3 regions of the Verrucosispora sp. WMMD1129 genome follow, and region 1 is predicted to be linked to each of the others. Evidence: riboswitches for the same ligand, from Rfam matches in the RefSeq annotation. Region 1 holds a riboswitch; each other region holds the start of a gene.
What was found. A riboswitch is a leader RNA that binds a small molecule or an ion and turns the genes downstream of it on or off. The one in region 1 is predicted to bind cobalamin.

Region 1 (5,616 bases):
GCACGTCGATACAGGGGTAACGAACCAGGAGGGTGTCGGCGAGCCGGCGTACGTCCGACAGCCGGGTGAAGTCGGCCACCAGCGGCTCGCCGCCCACCTGGCGCGCGACGGCTGCGGTCTTCTCGGGCGACCGGCCCACCACCACCACTGACGCGCCCAGACACGCCAGCCGGCGGGCAGCCTCGGCGCCGATACCCGCACTGGCCCCGGTGATCACGACGGTCTTGCCTGCCAAGATCCGGTCACCCATGGCATCCATCTCCCTGAATGGGACGATGGCCCATCGTAGAAAACCAACAGCACGAACGCCACCGCCGGTGGTGGTCGGGCCGAGCAGCCGGTGCAGCCCGGCCGTGATGCCGGCGGTCAGCAACGCATGGTCGGTGCTCAGCGCGGTAGCGATCTGCATGAGCAGCCACATGGTGGCGGAAGCCGCCGACGGTCGAACATGCCCGCCAGCACCACCCCGACGTGGCGGTGCTGGACATTCGCATCGCCGTCGAGGCTGGCCTCGTCGACCATCCGTCCAAGGAATGATCAGGCCGACCCTGTCGAAAGCCAGGGTCGGAACCCTGGTGAATCTCAGGGATGGTGACTGCCTTTCGGGCACGGCGGCGGACCGCTCCCGGCTCATACCGTCGAGACATGATCGACCTGCTGGAAACCGCGATTACCTCGCCCTGGGTTTACCTTGCGTTGTTCGCGATCGCGACCCTCGACGGGTTCTTCCCGGTCGTGCCGTCGGAAACCATGGTGATCACCGCTGGCGTGTTCGCGGCGAGTGGCGAGCCGAACCTGACGCTGGTCGTCGTCGCCGCCGCACTCGGCGCATTCTGCGGTGACCACGTCTCCTACCAGATCGGGCGTACGGCAGGCAGTGGTTTCATCGACCGGCTGCCATCCGCCAGCCGGCGCCGGACGGCATTCCGGTGGGCCGCGGGCACTCTCGCCAGCCGCGGTGGGCTGCTGCTCGTGGTCGCCAGATACATCCCCGGTGGCCGGACGGCTGCGACCATGACCATGGGCGCCGTACGCTACCCAAGGACCAGGTTCGCGCTCTTCGACGCCGTGGCGGCCACATCCTGGGCCGTGTATTCGGCCGCCGTCGGATACATCGGCGGCGAGGCATTCGGAGACAACAAGCTCCACGGTCTCATGCTCGGCCTCGGTATCGCCGCCGGCACCACGATCATCGTCGAGGTGGCCCGGCACATCCGCCACCGTACGAGCGCGCACTCACCGTCGCCTGGCACAGTCGGTGACCCGCCCCGAGGGCCGCTACGTCTCCGGCCGGATCCCCGCCCGACGACAGGGCAGTCCCCGCACCGAGCGGGCAAACCGCGATGACCTCGCCGGGCGCGAGGCTGCCAGTTGATCGATCTTGACGGGCGGTACCGACCACGAGCCGTGTGGTCGGTACCGCCCGGCCCGGTGCGGTCAGCCCCCGCGCACCTCGGCGGCGGCGGCGACCAGGTGCCGCAGGGACGCCTCGACCTCCGGATAGCCGCGCGTCTTGAGGCCGCAGTCCGGATTGACCCACAACCGGCGGGCCGGCACGGCCGCGACCGCCCGGCGCAGTGCCTCGATCACCTCGTCGCGCGGCGGCACCCGGGGGGAATGGATGTCCCACACCCCGGGTCCGACACCCCGGCCGTAGCCGATCGCGGCCAGATCGTCGAGCACCTCCATGTTGGACCGCGATGCCTCGATGCTTGTGACGTCGGCGTCGAGGGCGTCGATGGCGTGGATCACCTCGCCGAACTCCGAGTAGCACAGGTGGGTGTGGATCTGGGTGTCGTCGGCGACGCCGCCGGTGGTCAGCCGAAACGCTCCGACGGCCCAGTCCAGGTACGCCTTCTGGTTGGCCTTGCGCAGCGGCAGCGTCTCGCGTAGTGCCGGTTCGTCGACCTGGATGACCCGGATGCCGGCGGACTCCAGGTCGCGGCACTCGTCGCGCAGCGCCAGCGCGACCTGGTCGGCGGTGTCCGCGAGGGGCTGGTCGGTACGGACGAACGACCAGGCCAGGATGGTGACCGGGCCGGTGAGCATGCCCTTGACCGGTTTGCTGGTGAGCGACTGCGCGTAGGTGGACCACTCGACGGTCATCGGTGCCTTGCGGGACACGTCACCGTAGATGATCGGTGGGCGTACGCAGCGGGAGCCGTACGACTGCACCCAGCCGTGCTGCGTGGCGGCGAAACCGTCGAGCTGCTCGCCGAAGTACTGCACCATGTCGTTGCGTTCCGGTTCCCCGTGCACGAGCACGTCCAGACCCAGCTGTTCCTGCAACCGGATGACCTGCGCCACCTCCGCGCGCATCCGCGCCACGTAGCCGGCGTCGTCAAGGCTGCCGGCCCGGTGCGCGGCGCGGGCCCTGCGCAGTTCGGCGGTCTGCGGGAACGACCCGATCGTGGTGGTCGGCAGCTCCGGCAGGCCCAGTCGTTCCTGCTGGCGGGCGGCCCGGTTGCGGTATTCACCGCGCTGCCGGTCGGTGGGACGCAGCGCGGCCAGGCGGCCGCGGACGTCGTCGTGACGCCAGGCCGCCGGGGTGGGCGGCAGTGGCGCCGGTAGCGCGGTGGTGCCGTCGCGCAGCGCACGGCCGAGCACGACGATCTCGTCGACCTTCTGCCGGGCGAACGCCAACCGCGCGGACAACCGGGGGTCGAGGTGCGTCTCCGCGGACACGTCGACCGGCACGTGCAGCAGCGAGCAGGACGAGGAGACGGCGACGTGATCGGCGAGCCCGGCGACCGTCGCGCCGGCCGTCACGGCGGCCCGCAGGTCGGTACGCCAGATGTTGCGGCCGTCGACCAGGCCGGCGACGATGGTCTTGCCGCCCAGCGGGCCGGCGGCGGCGAGCCGGTGCAGGTTGCCCGGTCCGGCGACCAGGTCCACGCCGACGGCTTCGACCGGGGTGTCCAGCAGGGCCGGAAGCGCGTCCCCAAGGTCACCGAAGTAGGTCGCCACGAAGATCCGCGGTCGGTGTGCGAGTTCACCGAGTCGGGTGTAGGCGCGACGGAGGGCATCGATCTCGGCGGGGCTGCGGTCGGCGGCGTAGGCGGGTTCGTCCAGCTGCACCCAGCCGACACCCGCGTCCGCCAGGGTGGCGAGAATCCGGGCGTACGTCCGGACCAGGTCGTCGAGCCGGGCGAACGGATCGTCTCCCTTGGCCAGCAGCAGGAACGTGGCCGGGCCGACGAACACCGGTCGGGTGGTGACACCCAGGTTGCGGGCCTCGGCGTACTCGTCCAGCGCCTTCGCCGGGTTGGCCGTGAAGACGGTGTCCGGGGCGATCTCCGGCACCAGGTAGTGGTAGTTGGTGTCGAACCACTTCGTCAGCTCCAGCGCCGGCTCGGCGTCGACGCCGCGGGCCATGGCGAAGTAGGTGTCCAGCGCGGACAGACCCAGCCGGGCGAACCGGTTCGGGACCGCGCCGACAGCGACGGCTGTGTCGAGCATCTGGTCGTAGTAGGAGAAGGTGTTCGACGGGATCGCGTCGAGACGGGCATCGCGCAGCGTCCGCCACACCTGCGCTCGGAGACCGGCAGCGGTGTTGGCCAGCGCCTCGGCGTCGATGGTGCCGGCCCAGTACGCCTCGACAGCCTTCTTCAGCTCACGGTTGACGCCGATGCGTGGATAGCCGAGCACGGTGCTCTGCCCGAATGCGGTACTCACCAAGGGGGTCCTTCCCTCGAAGTGTCCGGCGGACACGGAAGGGGAAGACGGGTACACCTCGGGTACCGGCTTCCGCCCTGGCCCTCCCGAGCGGCCGCCGGCGGCGCACACCGGCGGCGTGCGCAGCACTGGCAGGTCTTCGGACTCGCGGGCATGACACCAGGTCGCCTACTGGCCGTCGCTTCCCAGACCTCACGGTCCAGTGCTTTGTTGACGGCGGTCGTTCCCACTCACCGCTGCGGGGCAGTCCCGGATTCACACCGGGTTCCCTCTTACGACGCCCCACCCACCCGGACGGGACGAACCAGCACCACCGCCATCGTACGGGCCACGCCGCCGGCTGGGCCCGTAGTGCCCGACCTACGGGACTACGGGACGACCGCACGCACCACGCACTGGACCGTGCGGTCTGGAAGCTCTCCGCATGGCCTCACCCGGCCCGCTCGTCAGGACTGCTCAATCTCCGAGAACAACCCCTTGAACGCGACCTGCGTCCCCACGAGCGTGCCGAGGACGTCAGCGGCAGCGGGCGTCGTGACTGCGTCGGAGGCGTCTTCGTAGCTGTCGAAGTAGAGGTCGAGGGTCCGGTAGGCGGGGGTAGCGGTCCCGTCCTCCTTCGGCCACACCTTCGCAGACTCAAGTCGTCGCAGCTTCGGCAGCTTCGCCGCGGTCGCCTGCACGTCCGAGTAGGCACGCTCGAAGTCGTCGGGGTCCGCTGGGTTGTCGATGATGAAAGTGATCTTGGTGGACATGGAAGCCTCCATTTGTCGTTCGTTCTGGGGGCAACGGCTCGGGCTCGCGTTGGCGATACCCGAGCCGCTTCGATCCGGCGTGTACCGCTACGGAGGAGCGCTCGGCTCCCCGTCAGCGGCCGTACGTCTCCAGCAGTCGCAACCAGACCTCGCTGACCGTCGGGTACGCCGGCACCGCGTGCCACAGTCGGTCCAGCGGGACCTCTCCGACGATGGCGATCGTCGCAGCGTGGATCAGTTCCGCGACGTCCGGACCGGCGAGGGTGAAGCCGACGACCACCTTTCGGTCCTCGTCGACGACCATGCGGGCATGTCCCTTGTAGCCGTCGGCCTGCAGGCTGGCTCCGGCGACGGTTCCCAGGTCGTAGTCCACGACCCGAATCCGCAGTCCGGCCGTCTCGGCCGCAGCCGCGGTCAGCCCCACCGACGCGATCTCCGGGTCGCTGAACACCACCTGCGGCACCGCACGCTCATCGGCGGTCGCGGCGTGCCGCCCCCACCTGCCGTCCTCGACCTTCTCCCCCTTCGCCCGGGCCACGATCGCGTCGCCCACCGCGCGCGCCTGATACTTGCCCTGATGGGTCAGCAGCACCCGCCGGTTCACATCACCCGCGGCATACAGCCACCCGCCTCCGCCGACCACACGCAGCGTGTCGTCGACCGCCAGCCAGGCACCCGGCACCAGTCCCACGCGGTCGAGGCCGATGTCCTGAGTGTTGGGCGTCCGGCCGATCGCCACCAGCACCTCGTCCGCCTCGACCCGCTCGCCGTCGACAGTTGCGATGTGGACGATTCCGCGGTCGTCGCGGTTTACGGAAGCGGCCTCCACGCCGAGGCGTACCGACACACCGGCCTCGCGCAACGACTCCGTGACCAACTCGCTGGCGAACGGCTCCGCCGACGGCAGCACACCGTCACGGGCAAGCACCTCCACCGACGACCCCAGAGCGGCGAAGGCGGTCGCCATCTCGGTCGCCACCACGCCGCCACCGATGATGGCGAGCCGACGGGGAACCGACCCGGCCGAGGCAGCCTCGCGGCTGGACCACGGCGCCGCCGCGCGCAGACCCGGAATGTCCGGCAACAGCGCGCTGCTGCCGGTCGCGACGACCACCGCATGCCGCGCGGTCAGCCTGGTCGTGACACCGTCCACGCCGGTCACCTCGACAACGCGGGCGGAAGCGATCCG
Region 2 (5,616 bases), 2.8 Mb from region 1:
CAGCCTGCCGGCCGACGCGATCCTCACCGGCGCCCGGTTCCGTCCCCGGGTCGAGATGCTCGCCGGGCTGGGTATCGACACCACGGCCCACGCCAGCGGACTCGGCGACCTCGTCGCGGTCGACGCCACCGGACGTACCAGCGTGGCGGGCGTCTTCGCCGCCGGGAACCTGACGGACCCGAGCGCCCAGGTCCTACAGGCCGCGGCGAACGGTAGCTGGATCGGCGCTCAGATCGCCTTCAGCCTCGCGGCCGAGGACACCACGGCGGGTGCTCGCCCGTCCGGCGTCGCGATCGAGTGGGACAGCCGCTACGGGGATCAGGAACGCATGTGGAGCGCCAACCCGAACGGCACACTCATGGCGGAGGCGACGGACCTGCCCGCAGGGCGGGCGCTCGACGTCGGCGCGGGTGAAGGAGCCGACGCCCTGTGGCTGGCCGAACGGGGCTGGCAGGTGACCGCCTCCGACGTCTCCAGCAGGGCACTGGAACGCATCCGGGCCGAAGCGGACCGTCGCGGACTCGACGTTCGTACGCTGCACCGCGACGCCAACGACCCCGCCGCCTTCGCGGGCGAGACCTACGACCTGGTGTCCCTGCAGTACGGTTCGTTCCAGCGCACCCCCGAGCAGCGCGGACTGCGTAACCTGCTCGACGCCGTGGCCGTCGGTGGGACGCTGCTCGTCGTCGGCCACGACCTGACGCCGCTCCAGCAGCCGTCGGATCCCGCCGAGCAGACCCGCATGTACGACCCCCAGGCGTACGTCGGCATCGACGAGATCGCCGCCGAGATCACGGCCTCGGGTAACTGGCGCATCGACGTGCACGAAACCCGGTCGCGCCCCCCGGGAGCGATCAGCACACACCACGTCAGCGACGTCGTACTGCGCGCCGTCCGACTGGACCACCGCAAGGAGTTGTAAGGCCACGCCGAAGGGGTCAGCCGGCGGCCAGTCGTAGTCCGAGCGCGACGAACGCGACGGCGCAGACCTGGTTGACGCGCCGTGACCAGCGGCCGTCAGTTGTCCGTCGGGCGAGGCGTCCGGCGCCCGTGCCGAGGGCGATGTCGACGGTGACCTGCACTTGTATGAAAACGGCGCCGAGCAGAGCCAGTTGTGCGGTGGGGGTCACGCGAGGGCTGCCGTGGAGAGTCCGAGCATCTCAGGACTCCTCGGTGCCGTCGAGCAGGGCACGGCGCAGGGTCAGTCGGTGTTCGCGGCGGATCTGTGCCTCGCGGTAGCGGCGCCGGTCGCCGTCGGTCTGGGGTAGCAGCGGCGGCACCGGGCGGGGGTGGCCGTTGTCGTCGACGGCGACCATGACGAGGTGGGCGGTGGCCACGTCGGTCGGTGGTACGGCGCGGTCCCACCGGTCGGCGGTGACCTTGACGGTGACCTCCATGGAGCTGCGTCCGGCCCAGGTGATGCGGGCGTCGACGTGTACGACGTCGCCGACGCGGACCGCGCGGAGGAAGGCGGTCTCGTCGATGGCGGCGGTGACGGCCGGGCCGTCGGAGTGCCGGGCGGCGACCACGCCGGCGACGGAGTCGATGAGGTTGAGAATGCGGCCGCCGTGGACCGTGCCCATCAGGTTGGTGTGATGCTGGTCCATGATCTGCGACAGGGTCAGGTGGGAGGCAGCCGGTGGTCGGCCGGCGAGAGTTGTCGTGTCGTGCACGGGGCGTCCGTCCTCGGGAAGCAGGCAGGCCACCGACCCGCCAGCGCGCACGTCGAGGAACACGCCGTCACGGCGCGTCACCCGCCCGACCCGCCCGCGAGGTCGACGGCAGCGCACACACCTTGTGTACGCAGCGCGGGCAGGTCTTCGGACTCGTGGGCGCCACCGGACTCGGCCGGTCTCCTACTGGCCGTCGCTTCCCGGGCCTTGCGGCCCAGTGCGTGGTGACGGCTGTCGTTCCCACTCACCGCTGCGGGGCAGTCCCGGACTTTCACCGGGTTCCCTCTTACGACGCCCCACCAGCAACGGCCGGGCGAACCAGCGCCGTCGGTCACCCTATCCCGACCCGGCCGCTCAGCGGGGCGGCCTGGTGCTCGCTGTGAGCTGTCTCCCTCGGCGGTCCACCTGTGCCGGTGGCCGGTTCAGGGGGAGCGGGATGTGCTGGAGCGAGAGCGAGAGCGAGACCGTGGCCACGCCGCGAAGCGGCTACCCATGGTGCACGTACGGTCGCTGATTGACAGTGGCCGTGCGGCGAACGAGACTGGCGCGACAACTGAACAACCGCGTGTGCGTGCGGGGGAAGTCCGGTCGAAGTCCGGCGCTGGCCCGCAACGGTAGGCCGCCGGGAGCATCCCTGGCGGCGAGCCCGATCACCTGCCGTACTCGCGAGTCTCTGCTCCCCACCCGTCGTGGCCCACGGGTCGGAGGCCGGCCCGCCGCAGCATCACGGCGGGCCGGGTCTCGACGACCGCCGGGCCGGAAAGGCGCCAACCGATGGTCGTTCGCCTGGGCCGGCACCGCCTGCTCGCCCTGCTCTGCGGGATACTCGCCGCCCTCACTGTCAGCACATCCACGATCGCCGCACCCGCACAGGCCGGTGCCGTCCGGACGGATGCCGCCGCCGGATGGTTGGCCCGACAGTTGGTCGACGGGGAACGTTTCGAGGTCGTCTTCGACGGGGTCGCGTACCCGGACCAGGGGTTGACCCTGGACGCGGTCTTCGCGTTCGCCGCCGCAGGTGTCGCCGACGACTTCGGCGCTCGGGCGTTGGCCTGGGTGACCCGGCGGGACGTCCGCGACGGGTACATCGGCGACGGTGCCACCGAGGCGTACGCGGGCGCGACCGCCAAGCTCGCTCTCGCCGTCGCGGTTCGCGGCGGTGATCCGACCGACGTCGGCGGTGTGGATCTCATTGCCCGGCTGCGGTCGCTCCAGGACCCGGCTGGCCGGTTCACCGACCGGTCGGCGTGGGGTGACTTCAGCAACGCGTTCAGTCAGTCCTTCGCGATCCTCGCGCTGGACCGGACCGCGCAGGGCGCGCCGGCGGTCGCCGCCGGTTGGCTGGCCGGCACCCGGTGCCCGGACGGCGGCTTTCCGCTGGTGCCGGAGCAGCCGGTCTGTGTCTCCGACGTGGACGCCACCGCCGTCGCGGTGCAGGCGTTGCGGGCCGCGGGCCGCCCGGCTGACGCCGCCGCGGGACTGCGCTGGCTGGTCTCGGTGCAACGCACCGACGGCGGGTTCACCAACGCCGGTGGGGTCGCGAACGCCAACAGCACCGGGTTGGCGGCCCAGGCGTTGCGCGACGGCGGCCGGCCGCTGGCCTGGCTCCGGGCCCGCGTGTTCCTGGCCGATCTTCAGGTCGGGTGTGCCGCCCCGGTCGCCGACCGGGGCGCTGTCGACTTCGACGGTGGTGTCTTCGATCCCGGCACCGCCCCCCGCGCCACCGCCCAGGCTGTTCTCGGCCTGGCCGGCACCGGATTCGCCCGGCTCTCCACCGTCACCGCGACCACCGGCGCACCCACCCTGCCCTGCCGCTGACCGGCCGCAGATTCCGTCCCACCAGAAGGAGTGCTCATGTCCCAGGTCTACGATCCTGTCCGCCGGTGGCTGGCGAGCATCGCGGTGGCGGCTGTCGTCGCCGTCGGGTTGATCGCTGTCGAACCGTCTCCCCGAGCCGCGCAGGCTGCGGCGTGCACCGGGACGACCGGGGTCACGGTGGTGGTCGACTACGGTTCACTCGGCGGCGGCGTGCAGGTGGCGTGCGCCCTCGGTGACCCGGCCACGGGGCTGGCCGCCCTGCAGGGCGCCGGCTTCACGGTGACCGGCACGCAGCGGTGGGGGTTGGCCTTCGTCTGCCGGATCAACGGGAAGCCGACCGCCGCGACCGAACCCTGCATCAACACGCCGCCGGCCAGCGCGTACTGGTCGTACTGGCACGCCTCGGGCAGCGGAGCCGCCTGGACGTACAGCACGTTGGGGGCGACCAGCTACAACCCGGCTCCTGGCACGGTCGAGGGATGGTCCTTCGGCGCCGGCGCGGCACCTAGCATCAGCGCACCCTGACCTGCGTGTAGCCGACACGGGCCGTGGACTGCCGGGTGTCGTCCGCCACCCTGGCGCCGAAAGGCGACCGGGCGGTACGGTGGCGACACCCGGCGCGCCGGGTACCCAACTGAATACGTCCCGTACGGGGGGAAGTCGGTAGAGCCGACGCTGACCCGCAACCGTGAGCGAGACCTGTCTCGCGAGCCGGAATGCCCCGTACAGGACGAGCGGCTTCCACTGTCGAGGTCTACAGGGTGGAGTCCGGGTAACCGAGGTACGGCAACTCGTCGCGGCCACGCGAGCGGATGCCGCCCACCGGTGCCTTCCGGAGCTTTCACCGACCGCTCTGCGAAAGGCACCCCTCATGCGTACGTTCCCGCTCCGGCACGTCGCCGCCGGTCTCGGCGTCGCCACCGCCACAGCGCTCACCATCGTCGCGGCCACCCCCTTCGGCGTGGCCGCCGCGCCGTCGCCGACCCACACCGCCGCCGCTCGCGACGCCGCGACCTGGCTCGCCGGGGAGTACGTCGACGGCGTCCTGCCCGGCCCGTTCACTCCCGAGGACTGGGGGTTGAGTATCGATGGTGTGATCGCGCTCGCCGCCACCGGAGTGGCCAGCTCGACTCGGCAGGCGGCGACGGCGCAGATCGCCGCGCACGTCCGGTCCTACAACAGCTACGACGACTGGGGCATCGAGGGTTTCACCGACGGCGGTGCCACCGCGAAACTGCTCTACGTCGCCTCCGCTGCCGGTGCCGATCCTACCGACTTCGGCGGCTGGGACCTCCGTGCCGAAACCGTGGCCCTGATCGCTGCGGCCGACACCGATCACCAGCACGGCCGAATCACCAGCCGGACCACCGAGGCCACCGGCCCGGACCCCAGCAACACCTTCGATCAGTCCTTCGCCGTGCTGGGTCTGGCCCGCAGCGGCGGCGCACCGCAGGAAACCGTGAACTTCCTCGTCCGGCAGCAGTGCACGGCCGGCGGCTTCCGGCTCTATCCCGACGCCGACGGCGCGCCGTCGCCGTCCTGCGACACCCAGGCCAACGCCACCCTCGACGTCGACTCCACCGCCATGGCCGTGCAGGCACTGCTCGCGACCGACGCCGCAGGTGCGGACGAGGCCGCTCAGCGCGGCGCGGACTGGCTGGTGGCCCAGCAACGCGCCGACGGATCGTTCGGCGGGTCGGGCCCGACCAGCGGCCCGAACTCCAACAGCACCGGCCTGGCCGGGCAGGCCCTGGCCGCGGCCGGGCGCGACGCCGAAGCGGCACGGGCCGCCGAATCCCTGGCCGCGCTGCAGCTCACCACCGCCAACGGTGGTGCCGCTGCGGCCGATGCCGGCGCCATCGCCTACGCCAGCGACGCGTTGACCGAGGCGGTCGCCGACGGCATCGCCGACACCTTCCGGGACCAGTGGCGCCGCGCCACCGCCCAGGCGCTACTCGGGTTGGCCCAGGTTCCGCTGAGCCGGATCGGCCTCGACGTACCGCCCTCCGGCGAGCCCACCCCATCGGTCACCGTGCCACCCACGCCGACCGCCTCATCCAGCCCGACCGGCTCACCGTCGCCGTCCGCGTCGCCCACGCCGACCACCTCGCTCACCAGCAGCCCG
Region 3 (5,616 bases), 350 kb from region 1:
TTTCGCGCTGCGCAGGCAACCCATTGCCCCATTTGCGCGTGTGCTGGCGTGCTCCCAGTTCATACACTCGCCGTACCACTTCCGGCGCGCCCACCACGACGCCAGATTGGTCGTCGCCGCACTGAACATGGCTGCGGTCACCTGCGGCGGCTGCCGCAACGTGGTCGTGCACGAGACCGGCGACCCCGACGTGATCGTGGTCGAGTACGAACTGGTCGGCACACACACGGCGACCGGGGTCACCGCCTCGGCGCCGTTCATCGGGGTACTGCGGACCAGCCACGGCAAATTGGCCCAGTGGCGCGAGTATCAGCACACCCTCGCCATCGCTCAGGCCGTCGGCCAGGCGCAAGCCGGCACTCCCGAGGTGCTTCTGTGATCAGGACGCCGGCCGGAAGTCCGGGCCGTCGGATGTCGTCACCAGTTCCCAGCCGAAGGCTTCCAGGGTGATGTCGGTACGGGCACCGAAGGTGTGGACCAGTCTGGCGACCGGCCCGTCCGGCAGGCTGTCGCCGACCGTGGCGAATACCTCGACGGGGGCTTCGCCGAGCTGCTGTGCCACGATCCACGGCACTGCCAGAGCCAGCATGAAGTCCCGGTCGTCATCGGACGCCAGACATCGGGCGAGGCCGGTCGCCAGCACTGAGCGGCGTAGCAGATCGACGGAGTTCTGGCGCAATGCCAGGGTGGCGAGGCGGGCACCGTAGCGGCCGAGGGCGAGCGCGTTGGTGGGGTCGAGGGAGCCTACGAAGCTCTGCTCGATGCGTCGCGGCGCGCGGGCGAGGATCTCCTCCGCGAGTCGGTCCTGCTTCCCCGGGATTCTCTCCAGGTTGGGCTTCACCCGGCCAGGATGGCAGAACCGAGCGAGGTCAGCACTCGGCCCTGCCGAGGCGTGCGAACTCGTCGAGGGAGACGTACTTCGGTACCTCGTCGTTGTTCACGATTGCGGTGATCATGGCTGATCCTGGTTGCAGGCCGGCCAGCTCGGCCAATTCGCGGATGGTTCCGGAGCGCCGGACGGGGTGGGCGAGACCGCGCGTTCGGTGGCAAGGACAATCACGTCCGGCGGCTTGTCCGCGCACCAGGCCAGCGCGGCGAGCGGTCGGCCGTCAGCATCCACGGTGAGGCCGGTGATGCCCTTGATCTCTGGCGTGCAGGCGGTCAGCGCGGTCAGCACGAGCAGTGTGGCGGCCAGGGTGGCGACGATCCGCCGTGTCCTCGCGCGCGTTCGAGCGACCATGCTCTGACGATTACAGCGCGGCGTCGACCTGCCACCTCGGTTGGGTTTCAGGACGGTGACGAAGACGCGTAGCCATCCCGCCTTCGCTGACTGAATTCGACAGGTCCGCGCGATTCGCCATCTCGCCGACACGTGCCCGGCTCGGCCGGCGGATCCGGCCGCTGCGTGTCGGAGCCGGGTACCGTCGATTGTGGCGGCTCGCTGGTGGGAGGCCAGCAGATCGTCGCCCAGTCCTTCACCCGGGAGCTTCGTCATGCCGCCGAGTGCGCGCACCATCGTTGACCCACGGTTTCCCGCTGAGCTTGCCCGACTTCGACGTGTCCGTGGCCTGTCACTGCGTGATCTGGCCCGCCTCGCGTACGTCGGGAAGAGTTACGTGCACGACCTCGAGACGGGCCGGACCCGACCGTCCCGAGAACTCGCCGCGCACCTTGACGACACCCTGCAGGCCGGCGGGACGCTGGCCGCGATGGTCGTCGATGCGCCGACCGTGACCACCCCCGACGACGATGACCGCCTGGCGTACGTGCTCGCCGAACCGACCCGCCTCGACGCCGCTGCGGTGCGGCTGCTCGCCGAGGTGCTGGCCGCGCAACGCCGCCTCGACGACGTCCTGCCGGCTCCGGTGACACTGCCGGCGATGGTGGCGCAGTGGTCCACCATGCAGCAACTCGCCGAGCGGGCTGCCGGGCCGTACGCCGGCCAACTGCACGAGGTGGTGGCGGAGTGGACGCAGTTCGTCGGCTGGTTGCACGCGGAAGCCCGCAACGACGGTGAGGCGATACAGGTGCTGATCGAGGCCGCCAGGCAGGCCGACGCCGTTGACAGTGGCCCGCTCGCGGCGCAGGTGGAGAACTTCCGAGGCTACCTGGAGCGGCAGCGAGGCAACCCGCGCGGCATCGTGCGCCATTTCCTCACCGCGTACCACACACCCGGGGCGACGGCGCTGCAACGCGTCGGCGACGCGGTCCAGGCCGCCCATGGGTTTGCGCTACTCGGCGACCGGAACTCAGCGGTAGGGCTCCTCGGGGAGGCGAGCGACCTCACCGAGGCGGCCGAGCGTGAGCAGGCGCCGGTCCTGGCCTACTGGCTGACGCCCACGTTCAGCAGGATGGGTCTCGGGCTGGCCTATCTGGCGCTCGGCGACACGTCGGCCGGCATCGACAACCTGCGGGCCGGGTTGGCCGGGTTGCCGCCTGACCAGCGGGAAGCCGCATGGACGCAGGAATATCGGCAGGCACTCGCGGTCGCCACCGGCTGAGCTGTCCGTCAACCGTCCCGGACAGGGCGCCGGACGCCTCGCACCTGCCCTGAGCACCCACCGCCATCGCACGATTCTTGTGGGTGGTGGCGGTGCGCCCCCACGTACCGCCGCCCCCGTCCCGAACTTCGGTGGAGGTGATGGCGTGAGCAGGTGGCGCAGGTTCTGGTGGTGGCTGCGGCGGCGGCCGATACCGCTGGCGGACGGCGGGCAGTGGCGGGAGGCTGTCGAGCAGAAGGCCGCCCGGCAACGCCTGCTCGACCAGGCCCGGCGCAACACCCGGTGGCCGGCATGCGACGGCCGCCGAGGCGTACGGCCGGGACCGGGTGGGCCTGTCGATGTACGCGGGTGCCTTGTTGACGGCGGCGTTGGACGACCTGCCGCGTGAGGATCCCGGCGAGCTGACGACCCGGTTCCTCGCGTGGCTGCGGTGCACCTGCGGGACGGGTAGCCACGCCGGGGCGTGACCGACGATCAGCATCCCGTCGCATCCGCCGTCCTTTTCGTACGCTGGCCGGCCTGCGACCGGTCAAGCACGGACCGGCGTAGCAGGATGTGACCCACGTTGCAGGACACGCCGACACACCATCTGGTGTCTTGCGTTCGTGGGCCACCCATATATGGTGTCACTCGTAGCTGGTTCGGCGCCCATCCGGGGCGGCCGAGGCAAGAGGGAACCCGGTGTGAATCCGGGGCTGCCCCGCAGCGGTGAGTGGGAACGACAGCCGTCACGAAGCACTGGGCTCCGGCCTGGGAAGCGACGGCCAGTAGGAGCGCGTAAGCACGCCCACGAGTCCGAAGACCTGCCAGCACGCCGCCCGCACTCGTGGGCGGCGGCCGCAGGCCGCGTGGGACGGCCGACGCCATGAACGGGCCGTGCCGCCTGCGCGGATTCCGTGGCGTCCTCCCGCGTGTCCGAGGCCCTGAGCAGACGGCGCGAGGAGAGAGACGTGACGGTCGTGCGGGAGGCGCCGGCCTCCGACGCAGGTGTGTCGGAGCAGCGCCGGCAGGTGATGCAGGTCCGCAAACGCGACGGCGCCACGGAACCGGTGGACGTCAACAAGATCGTCCGGGCGGTGGAGCGGTGGGTGACCGACCTCGACGAGGTCGATCCGCTGCGGGTGGCCACCAAGACCATCAGCGGCCTGTACGACGGTGCCACCACCGCCGAGCTGGACAAGCTGTCCATCCAGACGGCCGCCGAGCTGATCGGTACGGAGCCGCAGTACTCGAAGCTGGCGGCGCGGCTGCTGGCCGCGTACGTGGACAAGGAGGTCCGTGGGCAGCAGGTGGCCAGCTTCAGCCAATCGATCCGGTACGCGCACGGCCTGGGGCTGATCGGGGACGCGACCGCGGAGTTCGTGGCCCGTAACGCGCGCAAGCTGGACGACGCGGTCGACCCGGACGGTGACCTGCGGTTCGAGTACTTCGGACTGCGTACCGTCGCGGACCGCTACCTGCTGCGGCATCCGCAGACCCGCCTGGTGGTGGAGACGCCGCAGTACTGGCTGCTGCGGGTGGCCTGCGGGCTGTCGCAGACGCCCGGCGAGGCGATCGGGTTCTACCGGCTGATGTCGAGCCTGGCCTACCTGCCGAGTTCACCGACGCTGTTCAACTCGGGGACCCGGCACACCCAGATGTCGTCGTGTTTTCTTGTCGACTCCCCGCGCGACGAACTCGACTCGATCTACGAGCGTTACCACCAGGTGGCGAAGCTGTCGAAGTTCTCCGGCGGCATCGGCATCTCCTGGTCGCGGGTGCGGGGCCGGGGCGCGTTGATCCGGGGCACCAACGGCCGCTCCAACGGCATCGTGCCGTTCCTGAAGACGCTCGACGCGGGGGTGGCGGCGGTCAACCAGGGTGGCCGGCGCAAGGGCGCGGCCTGCGTGTACCTGGAGCCGTGGCACCCGGACATCGAGGAGTTCCTGGAACTGCGGGACAACACCGGGGAGGAGTCCCGGCGTACCCACAACCTGAACCTGGCCAACTGGATCCCGGACGAGTTCATGCGCCGGGTCGAGGCGGACGGCGACTGGTCGCTTATCGACCCGTCGGACGCGCCCGAGCTGCCGGACCTGTTCGGCGAGGCGTTCGACGAGGCGTACCGGGCGGCGGAGAAGAAGGCCGTCCGGACGGTCAAGGCCCGCGATCTCTACGGCCGGATGATGCGTACGCTCGCGCAGACCGGCAACGGGTGGATGACGTTCAAGGACGCGGCGAACCGGCTGTCCAACCAGACCGGTGCGCCCGGCAACACGATCCACCTGTCGAACCTGTGCACGGAGATCCTGGAGGTCAACAGCGACACCGAGACGGCCGTGTGCAACCTCGGGTCGGTCAACCTGGGCGCGCACGTCACCGCCGACGGTGTCGACTGGGAGAAGCTGCGCGCCACGGTACGCACGGCTGTGGTGTTCCTCGACCGGGTGATCGACATCAACTATTACCCGGCCGAGCAGACGGCGGTGTCGAACCCGCGCTGGCGTCCGGTCGGGCTCGGCCTGATGGGGCTACAGGACGCCTTGTTCACCCTGCGTCTGCCGTTCGACTCGGCTCCGGCCCGGGAGTTGTCGACCCGGGTCCAGGAGGAGATCTTCCTGACCGCGCTGGAGACGTCGGCCGGGCTCGCCGAGCGGTTCGGCCCACACCCCGCGTACGCCGAAACCCGCGCCGCGAAGGGTGAGTTGCATCCCGACCTGTGGGGCGCGGAGGTGACGCAGGCGTCGCGGTGGACCGCGCTGCGGGAGCAGATCGCCCGCCACGGCCTGCGCAACTCGCTGCTGGTGGCGATCGCGCCGACCGCCACGATCGCCTCGATCGCCGGGTGCTACGAGTGCATCGAGCCGCAGGTGTCCAACCTGTTCAAGCGGGAGACGATGTCCGGCGAGTTCCTCCAGATCAACACGTACCTTGTGCGGGAGTTGAAGGCGCGCGGGCTGTGGACCGCGCCGATCCGGGAGCAGATCAAGCGGGCCGAGGGGTCGGTGCAGGGCATCGCCGAGCTGCCCGAGGAGGTGCGGGAGCTGTTCCGTACCGCGTGGGAGCTGCCGCAGCGGGCGCTCGTCGACCTGGCCGCCGCCCGCGCCCCGTTCATCGACCAGTCGCAGTCGCTGAA

Region 2: it holds a riboswitch for cobalamin, as region 1 does, so the genes downstream of both, O7624_RS21820 (prenyltransferase/squalene oxidase repeat-containing protein) here and metE (5-methyltetrahydropteroyltriglutamate--homocysteine S-methyltransferase) in region 1, are expected to answer to the same signal.
Region 3: it holds a riboswitch for cobalamin, as region 1 does, so the genes downstream of both, O7624_RS02455 (ribonucleoside-diphosphate reductase subunit alpha) here and metE (5-methyltetrahydropteroyltriglutamate--homocysteine S-methyltransferase) in region 1, are expected to answer to the same signal.

The regions. Positions count from the first base shown of each region.
Region 1 is NZ_CP120741.1:882,923-888,538, forward strand. Features, by position in the region: gene O7624_RS04055 (SDR family NAD(P)-dependent oxidoreductase) at 1-409, opposite strand, end outside; gene O7624_RS04060 (DedA family protein) at 646-1,347, shown strand; gene metE (5-methyltetrahydropteroyltriglutamate--homocysteine S-methyltransferase) at 1,438-3,675, opposite strand; cobalamin riboswitch at 3,788-3,999, opposite strand; gene O7624_RS04070 (EthD family reductase) at 4,122-4,427, opposite strand; gene O7624_RS04075 (NAD(P)/FAD-dependent oxidoreductase) at 4,540-5,616, opposite strand, start outside.
Region 2 is NZ_CP120741.1:4,682,698-4,688,313, forward strand. Features, by position in the region: gene O7624_RS21805 (FAD-dependent oxidoreductase) at 1-922, shown strand, start outside; gene O7624_RS21810 (LysE family transporter) at 939-1,130, opposite strand; gene O7624_RS21815 (acyl-CoA thioesterase) at 1,161-1,673, opposite strand; cobalamin riboswitch at 1,794-1,992, opposite strand; cobalamin riboswitch at 2,186-2,350, shown strand; gene O7624_RS21820 (prenyltransferase/squalene oxidase repeat-containing protein) at 2,448-3,491, shown strand; gene O7624_RS21825 (hypothetical protein) at 3,522-4,016, shown strand; cobalamin riboswitch at 4,116-4,232, shown strand; gene O7624_RS21830 (prenyltransferase/squalene oxidase repeat-containing protein) at 4,363-5,616, shown strand, end outside.
Region 3 is NZ_CP120741.1:536,532-542,147, reverse strand. Features, by position in the region: gene O7624_RS02480 (hypothetical protein) at 128-379, shown strand; gene O7624_RS02475 (hypothetical protein) at 380-841, opposite strand; gene O7624_RS02470 (hypothetical protein) at 953-1,240, opposite strand; gene O7624_RS02465 (helix-turn-helix domain-containing protein) at 1,494-2,501, shown strand; gene O7624_RS02460 (hypothetical protein) at 2,647-2,889, shown strand; cobalamin riboswitch at 3,122-3,327, shown strand; gene O7624_RS02455 (ribonucleoside-diphosphate reductase subunit alpha) at 3,515-5,616, shown strand, end outside.